Regions from separate parts of the Rhizobium sp. FG96 genome, predicted to be linked through region 2. Evidence: riboswitches for the same ligand, from Rfam matches in the RefSeq annotation. Region 2 holds a riboswitch; the other holds the start of a gene.
What was found. Region 2 has a riboswitch for cobalamin ahead of bluB (5,6-dimethylbenzimidazole synthase). Riboswitches for the same ligand answer to the same signal wherever they lie in the genome.
Positions count from the first base shown of each region.

Region 1: it holds a riboswitch for cobalamin, as region 2 does, so the genes downstream of both, nrdH (glutaredoxin-like protein NrdH) here and bluB (5,6-dimethylbenzimidazole synthase) in region 2, are expected to answer to the same signal.

Region 1 is NZ_JBMDIL010000020.1:346-4,861, reverse strand. Features, by position in the region: gene ACODR6_RS29490 (DUF1852 domain-containing protein) at 1-42, shown strand, start outside; gene ACODR6_RS29485 (methionine synthase) at 70-1,098, shown strand; gene ACODR6_RS29480 (GNAT family N-acetyltransferase) at 1,251-1,826, shown strand; cobalamin riboswitch at 1,909-2,123, shown strand; gene nrdH (glutaredoxin-like protein NrdH) at 2,370-2,591, shown strand; gene nrdI (class Ib ribonucleoside-diphosphate reductase assembly flavoprotein NrdI) at 2,603-3,001, shown strand; partial or broken gene nrdE (class 1b ribonucleoside-diphosphate reductase subunit alpha) at 3,061-4,516, shown strand, end outside.
Region 2 is NZ_JBMDIL010000019.1:80,586-85,101, forward strand. Features, by position in the region: gene ACODR6_RS29230 (NAD+ synthase) at 1-590, shown strand, start outside; gene ACODR6_RS29235 (NYN domain-containing protein) at 675-1,388, shown strand; gene ACODR6_RS29240 (TolB family protein) at 1,419-2,249, shown strand; cobalamin riboswitch at 2,268-2,449, shown strand; gene bluB (5,6-dimethylbenzimidazole synthase) at 2,493-3,176, shown strand; gene ACODR6_RS29250 (DUF2865 domain-containing protein) at 3,204-4,301, opposite strand; gene ACODR6_RS29255 (NADP-dependent malic enzyme) at 4,428-4,516, opposite strand, start outside.

The DNA of each region.
Region 1 (4,516 bases), on a different contig from region 2:
GGGCACATTCTTGAACAGTGGTCCGCCAGACACGCCCATTGACGAACCAAAATCACAAGGTCGAATGCCATGAAAACACTTTTGCCCACATCCACTGCCGGAAGCCTGCCGAAGCCTTCATGGCTTGCAGAGCCTGAGAAGCTCTGGTCGCCGTGGAAACTGGAAGGTGAGGAATTAACCGAAGGCAAGCAAGATGCCCTTCGCCTTGCTCTCGATGACCAGAGCCAAGCGGGCATTGATATCGTCAGCGATGGCGAGCAGACGCGTCAGCACTTCGTCACGACGTTTATCGAGCACCTTGACGGCGTTGATTTTGAAAAGCGTGAGACGGTCAGAATTCGGGATCGCTATGACGCGAGCGTCCCGACGGTCGTCGGCGCTGTGTCTCGGCAGAAATCTGTATTCGTTGAAGATGCCAAGTTCCTGCGCAAGCAGACCAAGCGGCCGATCAAATGGGCGCTTCCCGGCCCGATGACCATGATCGATACACTTTTCGATAACCACTACAAGAGCCGGGAAAAGCTGGCATGGGAGTTCGCCAAGATCCTCAATGAAGAAGCGAAGGAACTCGAGGCTGCCGGTGTCGATATCATTCAGTTCGATGAGCCGGCATTCAACGTCTTCTTCGATGAGGTGAACGACTGGGGTGTTCCCACCCTGGAAAGGGCGATCGAAGGGCTCAAATGCGAAACGGCGGTGCATATCTGCTATGGCTATGGGATCAAGGCCAATACCGACTGGAAAAAAACGCTCGGTTCTGAGTGGCGGCAGTATGAGCGAACCTTCCCGACCCTGCAGAAATCCAGCATCGGCATGATCTCGCTGGAATGCCACAACTCCCATGTTCCGATGGATCTGATCGAGCTTGTCCGCGGCAAGAAAGTAATGGTCGGTGCGATCGACGTGGCGAGCAATACAATCGAGACGCCGCAGGAGGTTGCTGCAACCTTGCGAAAGGCTCTCCGGTTCGTCGATGCCGAAAATCTTTGCCCTTGCACGAACTGCGGCATGGCCCCGCTGTCCCGCCGTGTGGCGAAAGGCAAGCTGAAGGCCCTGAGCGCAGGCGCGGATATCGTCCGCAGGGAATTGTCTGCCTGATGCGGGGAGTGAAATGCTCTCCCGCGCGCGCCTGGACATCTTCGCCTCTTCCTCACAGAAGGCGGCAAAGCTCCACTAGCCTGGCGCCAGCGTCTTCATTAGCATGAGGAGGCTTCCTCCAAACCGACAGCCCTGCCATCGGAGCGGCCTCTATGATGACATACACTTCGCTGCTCTGGCTCAGTGATGACGCTCCATTGGCTACGCGGACTGAGGCCCGCGCGTTCTGCCTGCGGATCATCAAGGATTTTTACAAGATCGACTATACGCCGGCATGGCACACGGATCTGGATTCGCTCTCGGACACATCCCCGGAGAGCTGGTTCTCGAAAGGAAAACGCGGCGCCTTCCTGGTCGTGCGCGACGAAGAACAGCGCATTGTCGCCGCCGGAGGCCTCTACGGTCTTCAAAACAAGCCTGCCCTGGCGATCCGGCTGCAAGATCGATATCGGGACGCCGCCAGCGTGTGCCAGATCGTCCGGGTCTATCTTGAACCCGACTTGCGGCGGAAAGGCCTGGGCCGTGCGATCGCTTCTGCCCTGGAAGAGAAGGCGCGCGATCTTGGGTATGTCACATCCTATCTGCATGCCGATGCGCAAACACCTGACACCCTCAGCTTCTGGCGAAGTCAAGGTTACATCGAGTTCGGCCGGTTCTCGTACCCTTCGGCAAAGGGGACGGATACCAGCGTGGACTTTGACAAGTCGCTTCTGACCAGGAAGGACTGACGATCTGCGGTCGGGAGCCAGTTATCCCCCGTGAATTTGGCACAGGCGCATCATATCCGTTGACGCAGATTTAACCTCGTCTACCATATGTAGTGTTCGAGGTTCCCTTTGATTCGAAACCGGATCAGGGGCTAAGACGGGAATTCGGTAGTGGACATGATGTCCGTGAAGCCGAGGCTGCCCCCGCAACTGTGAACGGCGAGTGCCTTTTTCATCATGCCACTGGGAATTCCCGGGAAGGCGGAAAAGGTGCGGTGACCCGTGAGCCAGGAGACCTGCCTTGATCGATACGTCCGCCGGCGGGGTGTCCGGCAGGGTGCGGTATGTTGCGTCCGGATAAAGCCGGTCGCTTGCCGTCCTTGTTGCCCCGCTATCTGTCTGCTTCGGGGTGAAGGCCATGAGTTCACAATTCCAGATCATCGCTGATCCGTAGTCGTTTCGGCTGCGTCCATTTTCGACGTCCATGTCGATCAAAGCCCTGTTTCGCTCCGGTCTGATGCCAGGCCGGACATATCTTTCTGCGTCCAGCATCACGAGGAAGCCATGTCGATCACTGTCTATTCCAAGCCAGCCTGCGTTCAATGCACCGCCACCACCCGCGCCCTTGACCGGCAGGGGATTGATTACACCGTCGTCGACGTTTCCGAAGACGCGCAGGCTTTCGCACTGGTGTCAGAACTCGGATATCGGCAGGTGCCCGTTGTCATCGCCGGTGAGCAGCATTGGGCGGGTTTCCGTCCCGATATGATCAGCGCGCTCGCCTGAGTTCAGGACCCGTGGGCGGTCTCGTCTATTTCTCCAGCACCTCGGAGAATACTCGCCGCTTCGTCGAAAAGCTCGGCTGCGATGCACTGCGCCTTCCGATCGATGTAGCCGAGGAGCCGCCCGTGGTTGAGGCCCCGTTCGTGCTGGTGACGCCCACCTATGGCGGCGGCGGGGACAAGGGCGCGGTGCCAAAACCGGTCATCCGCTTTCTCAACAATCCGGACAATCGAAGCCTGATCCGCGGCGTGATTGCCGCTGGCAATACCAATTTCGGCGCGGCCTATGGGCGCGCCGGCAAGATCATCGCCGACAAATGTGGCGTGCCGCTTCTCTACCGGTTCGAGCTTCTCGGAACGCAAGAAGACGTGACCGCCGTTAGACAGGGACTGGAACGATTTTGGAAACACTAGAACTCGAGCGGCCAGCCAAGGCCACTGCACCTGCGCTGGATTACCACGCCCTCAACGCCATGTTGAACCTCTATGACGAGGACGGCCGTATCCAGCTCGACAAGGACCGGCAGGCGGCCAAGCAGTATTTTCTGCAGCACGTCAACCAGAACACGGTCTTTTTCCATAACCTGCGGGAAAAGCTAGATTACCTTGTGACCGAGGGCTATTACGAGCGCGAGGTTCTGGACCAGTATTCGTTCAACTTCGTGCGCGATTTGTTCGATGAAGCCTATTCACGGAAGTTCCGCTTCCCGACGTTCCTCGGTGCGTTCAAATATTACACGTCCTATACGCTGAAGACGTTCGACGGAAAGCGCTACCTGGAGCGCTATGAGGACCGCGTCTGCATGGTGGCGCTGACGCTTGCCCGCGGCAACGAGCAGCTTGCCCGTGATCTCATGGACGAGATCATTTCCGGCCGCTTCCAGCCGGCAACGCCGACCTTCCTGAATGCCGGCAAGCAACAGCGAGGCGAACTCGTCTCCTGCTTCCTGCTGCGTGTCGAAGACAATATGGAAAGCATCGGCCGCTCGATCAATTCGGCGCTTCAGCTCTCCAAGCGCGGCGGCGGTGTTGCGCTTTCGCTCACCAATCTGCGTGAGATGGGCGCACCGATCAAGCAGATCGAGAACCAGTCCTCCGGCGTCATTCCGGTGATGAAGCTTCTGGAAGACGCCTTCTCCTATGCCAACCAGCTCGGAGCGCGCCAGGGTGCGGGTGCCGTCTATCTGAACGCCCATCACCCCGACATCATGCGCTTCCTCGACACCAAGCGCGAGAATGCCGACGAGAAGATCCGCATCAAGACGCTGTCGCTGGGTGTCGTCATCCCCGACATTACCTTCGAACTCGCGAAAAACAACGAGGATATGTACCTCTTCTCGCCCCATGACGTGGAGCGCGTCTATGGCGTGGCCTTTACCGAGATCTCCGTGACGGAGAAATATCGCGAGATGGTCGAGGATGCCCGTATCGCCAAGAAGAAGATCAAGGCGCGCGACTTCTTCCAGGTGATTGCCGAAATCCAGTTCGAGAGCGGCTATCCCTACATCATGTTTGAGGACACGGTGAACCGCGCCAATCCTATTGCCGGCCGTATCTCGATGAGCAATCTCTGCTCCGAAATCCTGCAGGTGAGTGAGCCGAGCAAGTTCAACGATGATCTGTCCTACGCTCAGATGGGCAAGGACATTTCCTGCAATCTTGGCTCCCTGAACATTGCCGCCGCGATGGATAGTGCCGATTTCGGCAAGACGATCGAAACGTCGATCAGGGCGCTGACGGCTGTCTCCGAAATGAGCAACATCATGTCGGTGCCATCCGTCGCCAAGGGTAATGACGACAGCCACGCCATCGGGCTCGGTCAGATGAACCTGCATGGCTATCTCGCACGCGAGCGCATCTTCTATGGCTCTGAAGAAGGGATCGATTTTACCAACATCTACTTTTACACGGTGACCTATCATGCGCTGA
Region 2 (4,516 bases):
CGCTGTCGGACCTCTTCGAAGGCACCGATAGCGGCATCACCGAGGAAAACCTGCAGAGTCGCGCCCGCGGCGTCATCCTGATGGCGATCTCCAACAAGTTCGGCTCGATGGTGGTGACGACGGGCAACAAGTCGGAAATGTCGGTCGGTTACGCCACGCTCTACGGCGACATGAACGGCGGCTTCAATCCGATCAAGGACCTCTACAAGATGCAGGTCTATGCGATCTCGCGCTGGCGCAACGAACATGTGCCGCCGGATGCGCTGGGGCCATCTGGCGTCGTCATTCCGCAGAATATCATCGACAAGGCACCGTCAGCCGAGCTTCGCCCGGACCAGAAGGACCAGGATTCGCTGCCGCCTTATACTGTTCTCGACGACATTCTCGAATGCCTCGTCGAGAAGGAAATGGGCGTCGACGAGATTGTCGCGCGCGGCCATGACGTGGCGACCGTCCACCGCGTCGAGCATCTGCTCTATCTCGCCGAATACAAGCGCCGCCAGTCGGCGCCCGGCGTGAAGATCACCAAGAAGAATTTCGGCCGTGATCGCCGCTACCCGATTACCAACCGGTTTAGGGATCGCAGTTAGCGATCGTTAACCCGATCAACCGAAAGCTGCTGACTTCCGCACCTTCCCGCGTTTCTATCGAAGCAAACGCGGGAGGTCCTGATCGTGCGTGATACGAAAGTCGCCGTCTTCATCGATACCGAAAACCTGCCGGCGCGCTCGGCGGGCGAGATCATCGACATCGCCTCCGGCTACGGACGTCTGATCGAGCGGCGTGCCTATGGCGACTTCACGCGCGAGGCTGCGCAGCCGTGGATCGCTGCTGCCGGAAAGCATGCGCTCAGCCTGCAGACGGCGGTCAGCTCCCAGTCGGGCAAGGACGGTGCGGATATCCTGCTTGCCGTCGATGCGATGGAATATCTAGGAGCTTCGGCAATCGATCTCTTCTGCATCGCCAGCAGTGATCGTGACCTCGGCCATCTGGCGACGCGCATCCGGATGCGCGGCAAGCAGGCGATCGGGCTTGGTGCGCCGAATGCTTCCAGGCTGCTGCGCGAGTCGTTCGATGATTTCTTCGAGTTGCGGCTCGCGGAGGCGCCTGCGAGCCTTCCGGCGCTGGCCAAGGTCGTGGCGCTGCAGCCGTCACCGAGCATCCGGCCCTATATCGCGCAGGCGCTGCAGACGGCGAAGCTGAGGGAGGAAGGCTGGCTCGATATTGCCGAGCTTGGCACCTTGCTGCGGCAGGTCTATCCCGACTTCAGGGCGCAGCATTTCGGCGCTCCGAACCTCAGTTCGCTTTTGAAGCGATGCGACTTTATCGAGACACAGATGCATGGCACAAACCGCATGCAAATCAGAATGAAGCGGAACGGCGGATAGCCGGACCGCCGCACAATGCGGGAGGCATGCATGCGCAGTTCGGTCGAGATCTACAATATCCGTACGGCCAAGAGCCGGGTGGTTTTCCAGACGGAGCAGCTGATCGAGGCACCGAACTTTTCGCCTGACGGGCGCTATCTGCTGCTGAACGGCGATGGGCTGCTCTATCGCTTGTCACCGGATGGTGAGGGCGGGCTGAAGCAGGTCGATACCGGCTTTGCCGCCGCCTGCAACAACGATCACGGCATTTCGCCCGATGGAAAGCGGTATGTGATTTCCGATAAGACGGAATACGGAAAATCCTGCATCTATACGCTTCCAGCGGAAGGTGGGGCGCCGAAGCAGGTGACCACCAATCTTCCGTCCTACTGGCACGGCTGGTCGCCCGACGGCAAGGAATTGGCCTATTGCGGTATCCGCGACGACGTCTTCGACATCTATACGATAGCGGTCGACGGCGGCACCGAGCGTCGGCTGACGCATGGCGAAGGCCGCAATGACGGGCCGGATTATTCCTTCGACGGGCAGTGGATCTATTTCAATTCCAGCCGGACCGGGCTGATGCAGATCTGGCGCGTTCACCCCGATGGAACCGGGCTGGAGCAGGTCACGCATGACAATTACGGCAACTGGTTTGCCCATCCGTCGCCAACCAACGACCGGGTGCTGATCCTCTCCTACGATCCTGATGTTTTCGACCACCCGCGCGACCTGCATGTTAGGCTGCGGCTGATGGACATGGATGGCGGCAACCTGACGACGCTGTTCGAACTGTTCGGCGGGCAGGGCACGATCAATGTTCCCTGCTGGTCACCGGATGGTGATGAGTTTGCCTATGTGCGCTATTTCCCGGCCACTTGAAGCGCGCCGGTAAAACGGGCAAGAGGGTTTTCGTCAGGTGCCCGCCATTGGCGGGAGAATCGGGAATCCGGTGAGAGACCGGAACGTGCCCAACGCTGTAAGGCTGACGCCTGCCGCATCATGCCACTGGTCAAGACCGGGAAGGCTGCGGCGGGCGGATGACGCCAAGTCAGAAGACCGGCCTGGCATCATAGACTGATCCCGCGCGGACGGCGGGTCGGTTGCGTTGTTGGGGATTTGACGATGCGACCCTTGAGCGGGGATGCGCTGCAGCGCGCATCCGCTTTTTCCGGTGACGAGCGCGATGCCGTCTACCGGGCGATCATGACCAGGCGCGATGTGCGCGACCAGTTCCTGCCGGATCCGGTGCCCGAGGATGTGTTGATGCGGCTGCTTTCGGCCGCGCATCACGCGCCCTCGGTCGGCTTCATGCAGCCGTGGAATTTTATCGTTGTCGACGATGCCGCTGTGAGGCGGCGGGTGTGGGAGGCGTTCGATCTGGCCAACCATGAGGCGGCCGGGATGTTCGATGGCGAGCGGCAGGCGACCTACCGGTCGCTGAAGCTCGAAGGCATCCTCAAGGCACCGCTCGGTGTCTGCATCACCTGCGATCCGACGCGCAGCGGCGAGGTGGTGCTGGGGCGTACGCATAATCCGCGGATGGACAGCTATTCGACCGTCTGCGCCGTGCAGAACCTGTGGCTTGCGGCGCGGGCCGAAGGCGTCGGCGTCGGCTGGGTCAGCATCTTCCGTGAAAGCGAGCTCAAGGAGATCCTCGGCGTGCCCGCGCATATCGAGATCGTTGCCTGGCTTTGCGTCGGCTATGTCGACGAGCTCTACCGGGAGCCGGAACTCGCCGTCAAAGGCTGGAGGCAACGGCTGCCGCTCGAGGAGCTGGTCTTCCGCGATGGCTGGGGCCGCCGCTAGGACCGGTCGACGTTCAGCCCATGCCGGTTAGTTCTGCTGTTGCTGCTGCGGCTGTGGGCCTGATGTTGCCGGGTTCTTCAGATCGATGCTGCCCTGGTCGCCTGCGAGGAATTGCGGGCCGACCTGGCGGACCTTGCTATTCTGCGGCTCATAGGGCCGGTCCGGGATCTGTGGCTGCGGTGCAGCCGGCGTTTGAGATGCCGTGGCTGCAGGCTTGGTGGTGATCGTCGTGATCGAGCCCTTCGGCGGCGGTTCGCTGACGGTCTGGTTCTTTCGCATTTGCTCGTAATAGGCGGTCAGATTGCAGGTGCAGGACGACTTTTCGCCGGGAGCGCGGTTCTTGTAGGCGAAGGCGTTCGGCATCGCGCTGTAACGGGCGCCCGTTGCGGCCGAGATCATGTTGGCGGCGTCGGTGTTCGAAACGTCCTGATAGAAGAGCTCGGTCTCGATGCCGGGGCACATTTTCGAGCAGGTCGAGGCATCGCGGCCGAAATCGATCGAGGTGGCGTTGGTGCTGATCGGGAAGAAGCCGCCGTCGCAGGTGCGCACGCACATGGTGCTGACATGCGACATCATCTCGCCGCGCGGCACGCCATATTGCGTGTTGCCTTCCTCGCCGTTGCCGAGCGGGATGAAGGTATCGCCGCGCATCGCCTGTTCTTCGGTGCTTGGCGCCGGCTCGTAGGCGCGCTCGTCCGGTTGATAGCCCGGATCGTCGTTGCAGCCGTTGTCGTCGAGGGCGGCCATCAGTTGGCGGCGTTCGTTGATATCGCTGCCGCCGGATTCGCGTAGCTGGTTGCGGCGGTCCTGGAGGTAGTGGATGTTGTCGATCATCCGCGCTTCGGATTCCTGCAGGTCGCTGCAGTAGCCGGCATTCTCGCCGCCGATGACGACCATGCTGTCGACGCTGCAGCCGTTGCTGCGCAGGTCGTTGCGCAGCTTGCGGAGCTCGAGATTCTGCTCGGCTATGGCGCTCGCATATTGGCGGATTTCCGGGCCGTTACCGATCACCTGCGGCAGGTCGGCAAGGCGGCCGCGCAGATCCTCGCAGATCGCACTCGTCTGCGCCGCCGCGGGCGCGGCAGCCGCAAGGAAAACGGCAAGGGTCAGGCTTCGGCGTTTCACGGTATCATCCCGCAGCATAGTCAAACCGGAAGCGGCAGGGCATTTGCCGCATCCATCCTGTCTAGCTGCCTTCCGTTAACAAGCTAACGAAGGAATTCTAACGCATTTTTCCGATCGACCGCAAATTCACGCCGGCTGCTGTGCCTCGACGACGGCGAGAGCCGCCATGTTGACGACGCCGCGCGAGGTGACCGACGGTGCCAGGATATGAGCCG